Regions from separate parts of the Priestia sp. P5 genome, predicted to be linked through region 1. Evidence: a T-box and tRNA genes for the amino acid it is inferred to sense, from the RefSeq annotation. Region 1 holds a T-box; the other holds one or more tRNA genes.
What was found. A T-box is a leader RNA that pairs with one kind of tRNA and senses whether it is charged. The one in region 1 lies ahead of pheS (phenylalanine--tRNA ligase subunit alpha), so its partner is inferred to be a tRNA-Phe.

Region 1 (4,429 bases):
AAAATGAAGTGAATTTTAAGCGTCAAGAACAAGGATACTAGAAATAAAGGGATGGGAAATTTTACTTCAACCTCTTTTTAGCTATAATAGAGGTATACATATGAAAGGGGTAATCCATATGACAAAGTTAGATGAAACATTGACAATGCTTAAAGCACTAACAGATGCAAAAGGAATTCCTGGAAATGAGCGTGAACCGCGTGAGGTTATGAAGAAATATATTGCACCTTATGCAGATGAAGTAACGACGGATGGTCTAGGCAGTTTGATTGCGAAAAAGGTGGGCAATGAACAAGGGCCTAAAATTATGGTAGCCGGTCATTTGGATGAAGTCGGTTTTATGGTGACTCAAATTGATGAACGCGGCTTTATTCGTTTTCAAACGGTAGGCGGATGGTGGTCTCAAGTTATGCTTGCTCAACGCGTAACCATCGTTACATCTAAAGGAGAGGTAACGGGGATTATTGGCTCAAAGCCTCCTCATATCCTGCCTCCAGAAGTTCGTAAAAAGCCAGTTGACATTAAAGATATGTTCATCGATATTGGTGCTTCTAGCAGAGAAGAAGTAGCGGAGTGGGGAGTGAAACCTGGTGATCAGGTTGTGCCTTATTTCGAATTTACGGTTATGAACAACGAAAAGATGCTGCTAGCGAAAGCCTGGGATAACCGTATTGGCTGTGCAATTGCTATCGATGTATTAAAAGCTTTAAAAAATGAAAAACATGAAAATGTTGTGTATGGTGTAGGAACGGTGCAAGAAGAAGTTGGACTCCGAGGTGCAAAAACATCCGCTAACTTTATTGAACCGGATATTGCATTTGCTGTTGATGTCGGTATCGCTGGAGATACACCTGGTGTTTCTGATAAAGAAGCATCTTCTAAAATGGGAGATGGTCCGCAAATCATTTTATATGATGCTTCCATGGTTTCTCATAAAGGACTTCGAGATACAGTGGTAGATGTGGCAGATGAATTAAATATTCCATATCAATTTGATGCAATCGCTGGAGGCGGTACGGACTCAGGTTCTATCCATATTTCAGCTAACGGGGTGCCAGCACTTTCAATTACGATCGCAACTCGTTATATCCATTCTCATGCAGCGATGCTTCATCGTGATGATTATGAAAATGCAGTCAAATTAATTGCTGAAGTAATTAAACGCTTAGACCGTGATACGGTTAACGCAATTACGTATAATTAAAAAAAGCTCATTCTCCTAGGAGAATGAGCTTTTTGCTGTACAGAGGAAAAGGCTATTTATTTTAAACCGTTTTCAAGCGTTGTCAGAATTTCTTCTTTTTCTGATTCTGGAGACTTTTCCCAAAGCACCTCAAATAAAACACCAAGTCCAGGGAGCATTTTTTCTTCGCCGCTTTGAATAGCGTCAGAAATTGTAGCTTCAAGCTCTTCTTTTGAGTTTCCTGAAACGTTTGCAATAACAGCATTTCGTAAATTAAGATCCATCATTTTCACCTCAGCTATCGTAAAGTTACCAATAGTTTTTGTTTTCTTTGCGATTTCTATGTACAATAAAGTGAAACTTATCTAATGATTATTGAGCAAAATGTAATCGAACTATTTATTTTTGTATAGATAAAGGAGTTATGTTTGTGAAACAAATTGATTCAGTTAAAAATCCGCAGGTAAAAGCGTGGAAAAAGCTGCATAATAAAAAAGACCGTGATAAGCAGGGCCTTTTTATGGTAGAAGGCTTTCATTTAGTCGAAGAGGCTATCAAAAATAAGGATTGCGTAAAGGAACTAATTATACGCGAATCGACCGAAGTGCCCGCACAGTGGAACATAGACGGTATCGAAATAACCGTTGTAAACGAAGCAATTAGTAAGTTATTATCTGACACAGAAACACCTCAAGGAATTATTGCCGTGTGTTTTCAAACAAAGCATGCGGAAATTATTCATACAGCGCAGAAAGTATTGCTTTTAGATGCGGTGCAAGATCCAGGTAACCTAGGCACCATTATCCGAACCGCTGATGCTGCCGGAGTGGAGGCTATTATTGTTGGAGAGGGCAGCGTGGATGTGTACAACCCAAAAGTCGTTCGTTCAACGCAAGGAGCGATTTTTCATCTTCCAATTGTAAAAGGTGATTTACTCGAAATAATTTCACTGTTAAAAGAAAGAGGAATAGCGATTTACGGTACGTCGCTACAAAATGGAAAGGTCTACACGCACATAAAACCTTCAAACGAATTTGCGCTGATTGTAGGAAATGAAGGAAACGGCGTAAGCGAGAAAGTGCTGGAACAAACGGATCAGAATCTGTACATTCCTATCTATGGAAAGAGCGAGTCGCTAAATGTTGCCATCGCTTCTGGAATCTTACTTTATTATTTACGCGGAATGTAGTTGCATCGAGAACGTGTTTTCACTATAATAATACAATAGTTACATATGTAAAAAACGATGAAAGAGAGCAGTAGCTTATGTCCGTTTATGCAGGGAGAAAATGCCGTGACTGAAAGCATTTTTATAAATGTAATAAGTGAATTCACCTCTTGAGTTGACACTTAGACCATCTTACCTAGATGTAAAGGTGTTCCGGAGATTCCGTTAACTTGAATGAAGTGAACTGTATACGTCTGCGTATATAGTTAACAAGGGTGGTAACGCGACTAATCCTCGTCCCTTTTTTGGGAGGAGGTTTTTTTATTTGTCATTTTTTACGTTAAAAGGAGGAATAAGTGATGAAAGAACGTTTACAAGAACTTCAACAAGAAGCAATTGCAAAAGTCGAAGCAGCAAGTGCTTTAAAAGAATTAAACGACGTACGCGTAGCTTATTTAGGAAAGAAAGGCCCTATCACAGAAGTACTTCGCGGTATGGGAAAACTTTCAGCTGAAGAGCGTCCTGTAATGGGAGCACTTGCAAATGAAGTGCGTGAAGCTATTGCATCTAAAATTGAAGAAAAACAAACGGCGTTAGAAGCAGCTGAGGTAGAGCGCAAACTTGCTTCAGAAACAATCGACGTAACGCTGCCAGGACGCCCTGTTAAAGCGGGTACGCATCACCCGCTAACAAGCGTGATTGAAGAAGTAGAAGATTTATTCTTAGGAATGGGCTATGAAGTAGCAGAAGGACCGGAAGTAGAGCAGGACTACTATAATTTCGAAGCGCTGAACTTGCCAAAAGGTCACCCAGCACGTGATATGCAAGATACGTTCTATATTACGGAAGAAACGCTTCTTCGCACGCATACATCAACTGTTCAAGCTCGTGTTATGAACAAGAATGAAGGCAAAGAACCTGTTAAAATTATTTGCCCGGGTAAAGTGTATCGCCGCGATGACGATGATGCTACGCATTCTCATCAATTCATGCAAATTGAAGGTCTTGTAGTAGACGAAAACATTCGTATGAGTGATTTAAAAGGCACGCTTGAAGTATTTGTGAAAAAGATGTTCGGTGCAGACCGTGAAATTCGTCTTCGTCCAAGTTTCTTCCCGTTCACTGAGCCGTCTGTAGAAGTAGACGTATCGTGTGCAAAATGTGGAGGTAAAGGATGTAATGTATGTAAACAAACAGGCTGGATTGAAATTTTAGGAGCCGGCATGGTTCATCCAAACGTTCTTGAAATGGCTGGATACGATTCAACTAAATATCGTGGTTTTGCTTTCGGAATCGGTGTAGAGCGTATTGCTATGTTAAAACACGGCGTGGATGATATTCGTCATTTCTATACAAATGATGTTCGTTTCTTAGATCAATTTAAACAAGTATAAAGGAGGGACTACGATGTTTGTATCTTATCGTTGGTTACAAGAGTATGTTGACTTATCAGGCGTAACGGCAGAAGAGTTAGCAGATAAAATCACAAAAAGTGGAATTGAAGTTGAAGGTGTAGAAAACTTAAATAAAGGCATCAGCGGAGTAGTAATTGGTCACGTTGTAGAACGTGAACAGCATCCAAATGCTGATAAATTAAGCCGCTGTCAAGTAGATCTTGGCGGAGGAGAAATCGTTCAAATCGTGTGCGGAGCACCGAACGTGGCACAAGGTCAAAAAGTAGCGGTTGCAAAAGTGGGAGCTGTACTTCCAGGTAACTTTAAAATCAAGCGTGCTAAGCTTCGCGGTGAAGAATCGAACGGTATGATTTGTTCTCTTCAAGAGCTTGGCATTGAAGGCAAGCTTGTGGCAAAAGATTATCAAGAAGGCATCTTCGTGTTCCCAAGCGATGCTGAAGTAGGAGCGGATGCACTAGATGCATTAAACTTAAACGATGAAGTATTAGAACTAGGGCTAACACCAAACCGTTCAGACTGCTTAAGTATGTTAGGTGTAGCGCATGAAGTGGCTGCTATTTTACGTCGTGAAGTGAAGTACCCGTCAGTAAACGTGCAAACGTCTGATGAGCAAGCAGCTGATTATATTTCCGTTAAAGTAGAGGCAAAAGAAGACAATCCCCT
Region 2 (4,429 bases), on a different contig from region 1:
CGGACTTGGGATGATTTTAATTGACTACTTACAGCTTATTCAAGGTAATGGGCGAAGCGGAGAAAACCGACAGCAGGAAGTATCTGAAATTTCACGTGCGTTAAAAGCTTTAGCCCGTGAATTAGAAGTTCCTGTTATTGCCTTATCGCAGCTTTCCCGTGGCGTAGAGCAGAGACAAGATAAGCGACCGATGATGTCTGATATCCGTGAATCCGGAAGTATTGAGCAGGACGCCGATATCGTAGCTTTCTTATATCGTGAAGACTATTATGAAAAAGACACAGAAAATCAAAATATTATCGAGATTATTATAGCCAAGCAGCGTAACGGTCCAGTTGGAACCGTACAGCTTGCCTTTGTAAAAGAATACAATAAATTCGTTAATCTCGAGCGGCGCTTTGATGACGCAGGAGTGCCGCCTGGTGCATAAAACCTCTCAATATGAGAGGTTTTATTTTATTGTTATCGCATTCGTTCCGCAAAATACGATATATTTGTAATAACTTTTGTTAAATCGTTCGGATTTAATTGACTTTAGTGTGATAAATTGATACACTTATCCATGGTTAAATTATGTCGTAGTGAGCTGTTGCTTACTAAGCGGAGGTGCTTAAGATATGTCTTCAGTCGTTGTAGTAGGAACACAATGGGGAGATGAAGGAAAAGGGAAGATTACAGACTTCCTATCAGAAAATGCAGAAGTGATTGCACGTTACCAAGGTGGGAACAATGCAGGTCACACAATTAAGTTTAATGGTGAAACTTATAAGTTACATTTAATTCCTTCAGGTATTTTTTATAATGACAAAACGTGTGTAATTGGAAACGGTATGGTTGTCGATCCAAAAGCGCTTGTTCAAGAATTAAAATACTTACATGATCGCGGTGTAACAACAGAAAACTTACGTATTAGTAACCGAGCTCATGTGATTCTCCCATATCATTTAAAATTAGATGAAGTTGAAGAAGAACGTAAAGGTGAAAATAAGATTGGTACAACGAAAAAAGGTATTGGACCAGCTTATATGGATAAAGCAGCACGTGTCGGTATTCGAATTGCCGATTTACTAGACCGTGAAGTATTTGAAGCAAAATTAACACAAAACTTAGCAGAAAAAAATCGCCTTCTTGAAAAAATGTATGAAGTAGAAGGCTTTACATTAGAAGAAATTTTAGATGAGTACTATGAGTATGGTCAACAAGTTGCAAAATACGTTGTTGATACATCAGTAGTATTAAATGATGCGTTAGACGAAGGACGTCGTGTACTATTTGAAGGCGCACAAGGTGTTATGTTAGATATCGACCAAGGAACATATCCATTTGTTACATCTTCAAACCCAGTAGCGGGTGGAGTAACAATTGGCTCGGGTGTAGGTCCATCTAAAATCAAACACGTTGTAGGTGTATCAAAAGCGTATACAACTCGTGTTGGTGACGGTCCTTTCCCAACTGAATTAACAAACGAAATCGGTGATCAAATCCGTGAAGTAGGACGTGAATATGGTACAACAACTGGTCGTCCTCGCCGTGTAGGTTGGTTCGACAGTGTAGTTGTACGTCATGCTCGTCGCGTTAGCGGAATCACAGATTTATCTTTAAACTCAATTGATGTATTAACGGGAATTGAGACATTAAAGATTTGTGTAGCTTACCGTTATAAAGGGGAAGTTATGGAAGAATTCCCTGCTAGCTTAAAAACACTTGCAGAATGTGAACCTGTATATGAAGAGCTTCCAGGTTGGACAGAAGATATTACGGGTGTGAAAACATTAGATGAGTTACCTGATAACGCTCGCCACTACTTAGAGCGCGTGTCTCAATTAACAGGTATTCCTTTATCTATTTTCTCTGTAGGTCCAGATCGTACACAAACAAATGTATTACGTGGTGTATATAGCTAAATAAAAAAGGTTAGCTCCTCGTGAGCTAACCTTTTTTATTTATAATTGGTGCTTTGTTAACAAGATTTTTAAAAAAAGCTCAATAATAAAAAGAAAGTTTTAAAAAAACTATTGCATTCATATGAAATATCATGTTATTATAATAAGCGTCGCTAAGAGATATAACATGAGCCATTAGCTCAGTTGGTAGAGCATCTGACTTTTAATCAGAGGGTCGAAGGTTCGAGTCCTTCATGGCTCACTTTTGTTACAACGTGGCCCGTTGGTCAAGCGGTTAAGACACCGCCCTTTCACGGCGGTAACACGGGTTCGAATCCCGTACGGGTCATTTTTAATATTTTTAATACATAGCATATAGACTGAGGTCCCGTGGTGTAGCGGTTAACATGCCTGCCTGTCACGCAGGAGATCGCGGGTTCGATTCCCGTCGGGACCGCCATTTTGGCTCGGTAGCTCAGTTGGTAGAGCAAAGGACTGAAAATCCTTGTGTCGGCGGTTCGATTCCGTCCCGAGCCATCAAAAAGCATGACTTTATTTAAAGTCATGCTTTTTTCTTTTATTTACATTTAAAAGAAAACGTTATTTGCTTTGTATCTCTTTTGTGGTAATATATTACTTTTGTATTTAGAGGTGGTTGAAAATCATATATCTTCATGTATAGTAGAGGATGAACTTGTGACGTTTCAAGGGTTATCAAGTATAATAAAACTACGGTATTCAAACAGTATGAATACTATCTTTTATATTTTGCTTCAACTAATAAAGGAGAACGATGATCATGGATAAACGTATTTTAGTCGTAGATGACGAAAAGCCGATTGCAGATATTTTAAAGTTTAATTTGCAAAAAGAAGGTTACGAAGTATTTTGTGCTTATGATGGCGTAGAAGCGCTTGAAAAAGTGGAAGAAGTACAGCCTGAAATGATTTTATTAGATATTATGCTTCCTCAGAAAGATGGAATGGAAGTTTGCCGAGAAGTGCGCAAAAAATATGATATGCCAATTATCATGTTAACAGCAAAAGACTCTGAAATTGACAAAGTTTTAGGTCTAGAATTAGGTGCAGATGATTATGTAACTAAGCCATTTAGTACGCGTGAATTATTAGCACGTGTAAAAGCTAATTTACGTAGACATCAGCAAGTAGCTGTTCCAACAGAAGAAAGCGAAACGAATGAAATTACAATTGGAGCACTTGTTATTCACCCAGATGCTTATATCGTGTCTAAGCGCGGAGAAACGATTGAACTGACTCATCGTGAATTTGAGCTGCTGCATTATTTAGCGAAGCACATTGGACAAGTTATGACGCGTGAACACTTGCTTCAAACTGTATGGGGCTATGACTATTTTGGTGATGTGCGTACGGTAGATGTAACAGTTCGAAGATTACGTGAAAAAATTGAAGATAATCCAAGCCATCCAATGTGGATTGTAACAAGACGTGGAGTAGGCTATTATTTACGCAGCCCAGAGCAGGAGTAATTTTAGATGAAGAAAGTAAGGCTCCTGCAATCTATTCATTTAAAGTTTGTATTGATTTATGTGCTGCTCATTTTAATTGCGATGCAAATTATTGGGGTCTATTTTGCACGACAATTAGAAAAAGAATTAGTTAACAACTTTCGAACGTCTCTTCAAGAGCGGACAGACTTGCTGACGTATAACATTGGACAAGAAATGGTGAAAAATCGTGATGATGATTCACCCACTCTTGAGGAAGACTTAAAGACTATTTTACGAGATTTTGCTTCAAGACCCAATTTAGCTTCAAATGATATGAATGACATCTCTGAAGTAAGAGTCATTGACCAAAATAGAAGAATCATTGCTACATCGAACTCAAATCCTCAACAGATCATAGGTAAAAAGACTAATGATTTGGCGATTACAAATGCGTTGTTAGCAGGAACGAACTCTGATAATGTATTTGTTGATCAAAGCGGACAGCGAATCAGAGTTATGATACAGCCTATTCGTTTACAGGATAAAGTAGGTGCCAGTCAATCAAATTCAACTAATAAAAATGGAAAAGTTCAGTCTAGCGAAGAAATCTTAGGTGCTATTTACTTAACAGCTTCCATGGAGCCTGTTTACGATCAAATGAGTAATATCAATCAGATCTTTAAAGCAGGTACGGTAATTGCTCTTTTTATTACAGCTGTTTTAGGCGTGTTTTTAGCTCAGACGATTACTCGTCCAATGTCTGAAATGAGAAAACAAGCACTTGAGATGGCCAAAGGGAATTTTACGAGAAAAGCTAAGGTATACGGATATGATGAAATTGGTCAGCTAGCTCTCACATTCAACAACTTAACAAGAAAGCTTCAAGAAGCACAGGCAACTACAGAAGGGGAGCGCCGTAAGCTTAGTTCAGTATTAGCTCATATGACGGACGGCGTTATTGCGACGGATCGAAAGGGAAGAGTAATTTTAATTAATGATCCAGCCGCAGCTATGCTAAATGTTTCACGTGAAACGGTTTTATCTGACCCAGTTGTTTCCCTATTAGATCTTGAAGAAA

Region 2: it has a tRNA-Phe gene. The T-box ahead of pheS (phenylalanine--tRNA ligase subunit alpha) is inferred to sense a tRNA for this amino acid. The anticodon was not compared.

Annotation. Positions count from the first base shown of each region.
Region 1 is NZ_JAKWFJ010000001.1:155,827-160,255, forward strand. It holds gene MMB69_RS00775 (dUTP diphosphatase) at 1-41, shown strand, start outside; gene MMB69_RS00780 (M42 family metallopeptidase) at 119-1,204, shown strand; gene sspI (small acid-soluble spore protein SspI) at 1,261-1,467, opposite strand; gene MMB69_RS00790 (TrmH family RNA methyltransferase) at 1,608-2,372, shown strand; T-box leader at 2,421-2,656, shown strand; gene pheS (phenylalanine--tRNA ligase subunit alpha) at 2,711-3,745, shown strand; gene pheT (phenylalanine--tRNA ligase subunit beta) at 3,759-4,429, shown strand, end outside.
Region 2 is NZ_JAKWFJ010000003.1:338,339-342,767, reverse strand. It holds gene dnaB (replicative DNA helicase) at 1-430, shown strand, start outside; gene MMB69_RS23250 (adenylosuccinate synthase) at 618-1,904, shown strand; tRNA gene MMB69_RS23245 (tRNA-Lys) at 2,073-2,145, shown strand; tRNA gene MMB69_RS23240 (tRNA-Glu) at 2,161-2,232, shown strand; tRNA gene MMB69_RS23235 (tRNA-Asp) at 2,268-2,343, shown strand; tRNA gene MMB69_RS23230 (tRNA-Phe) at 2,348-2,420, shown strand; gene yycF (response regulator YycF) at 2,683-3,390, shown strand; gene walK (cell wall metabolism sensor histidine kinase WalK) at 3,397-4,429, shown strand, end outside.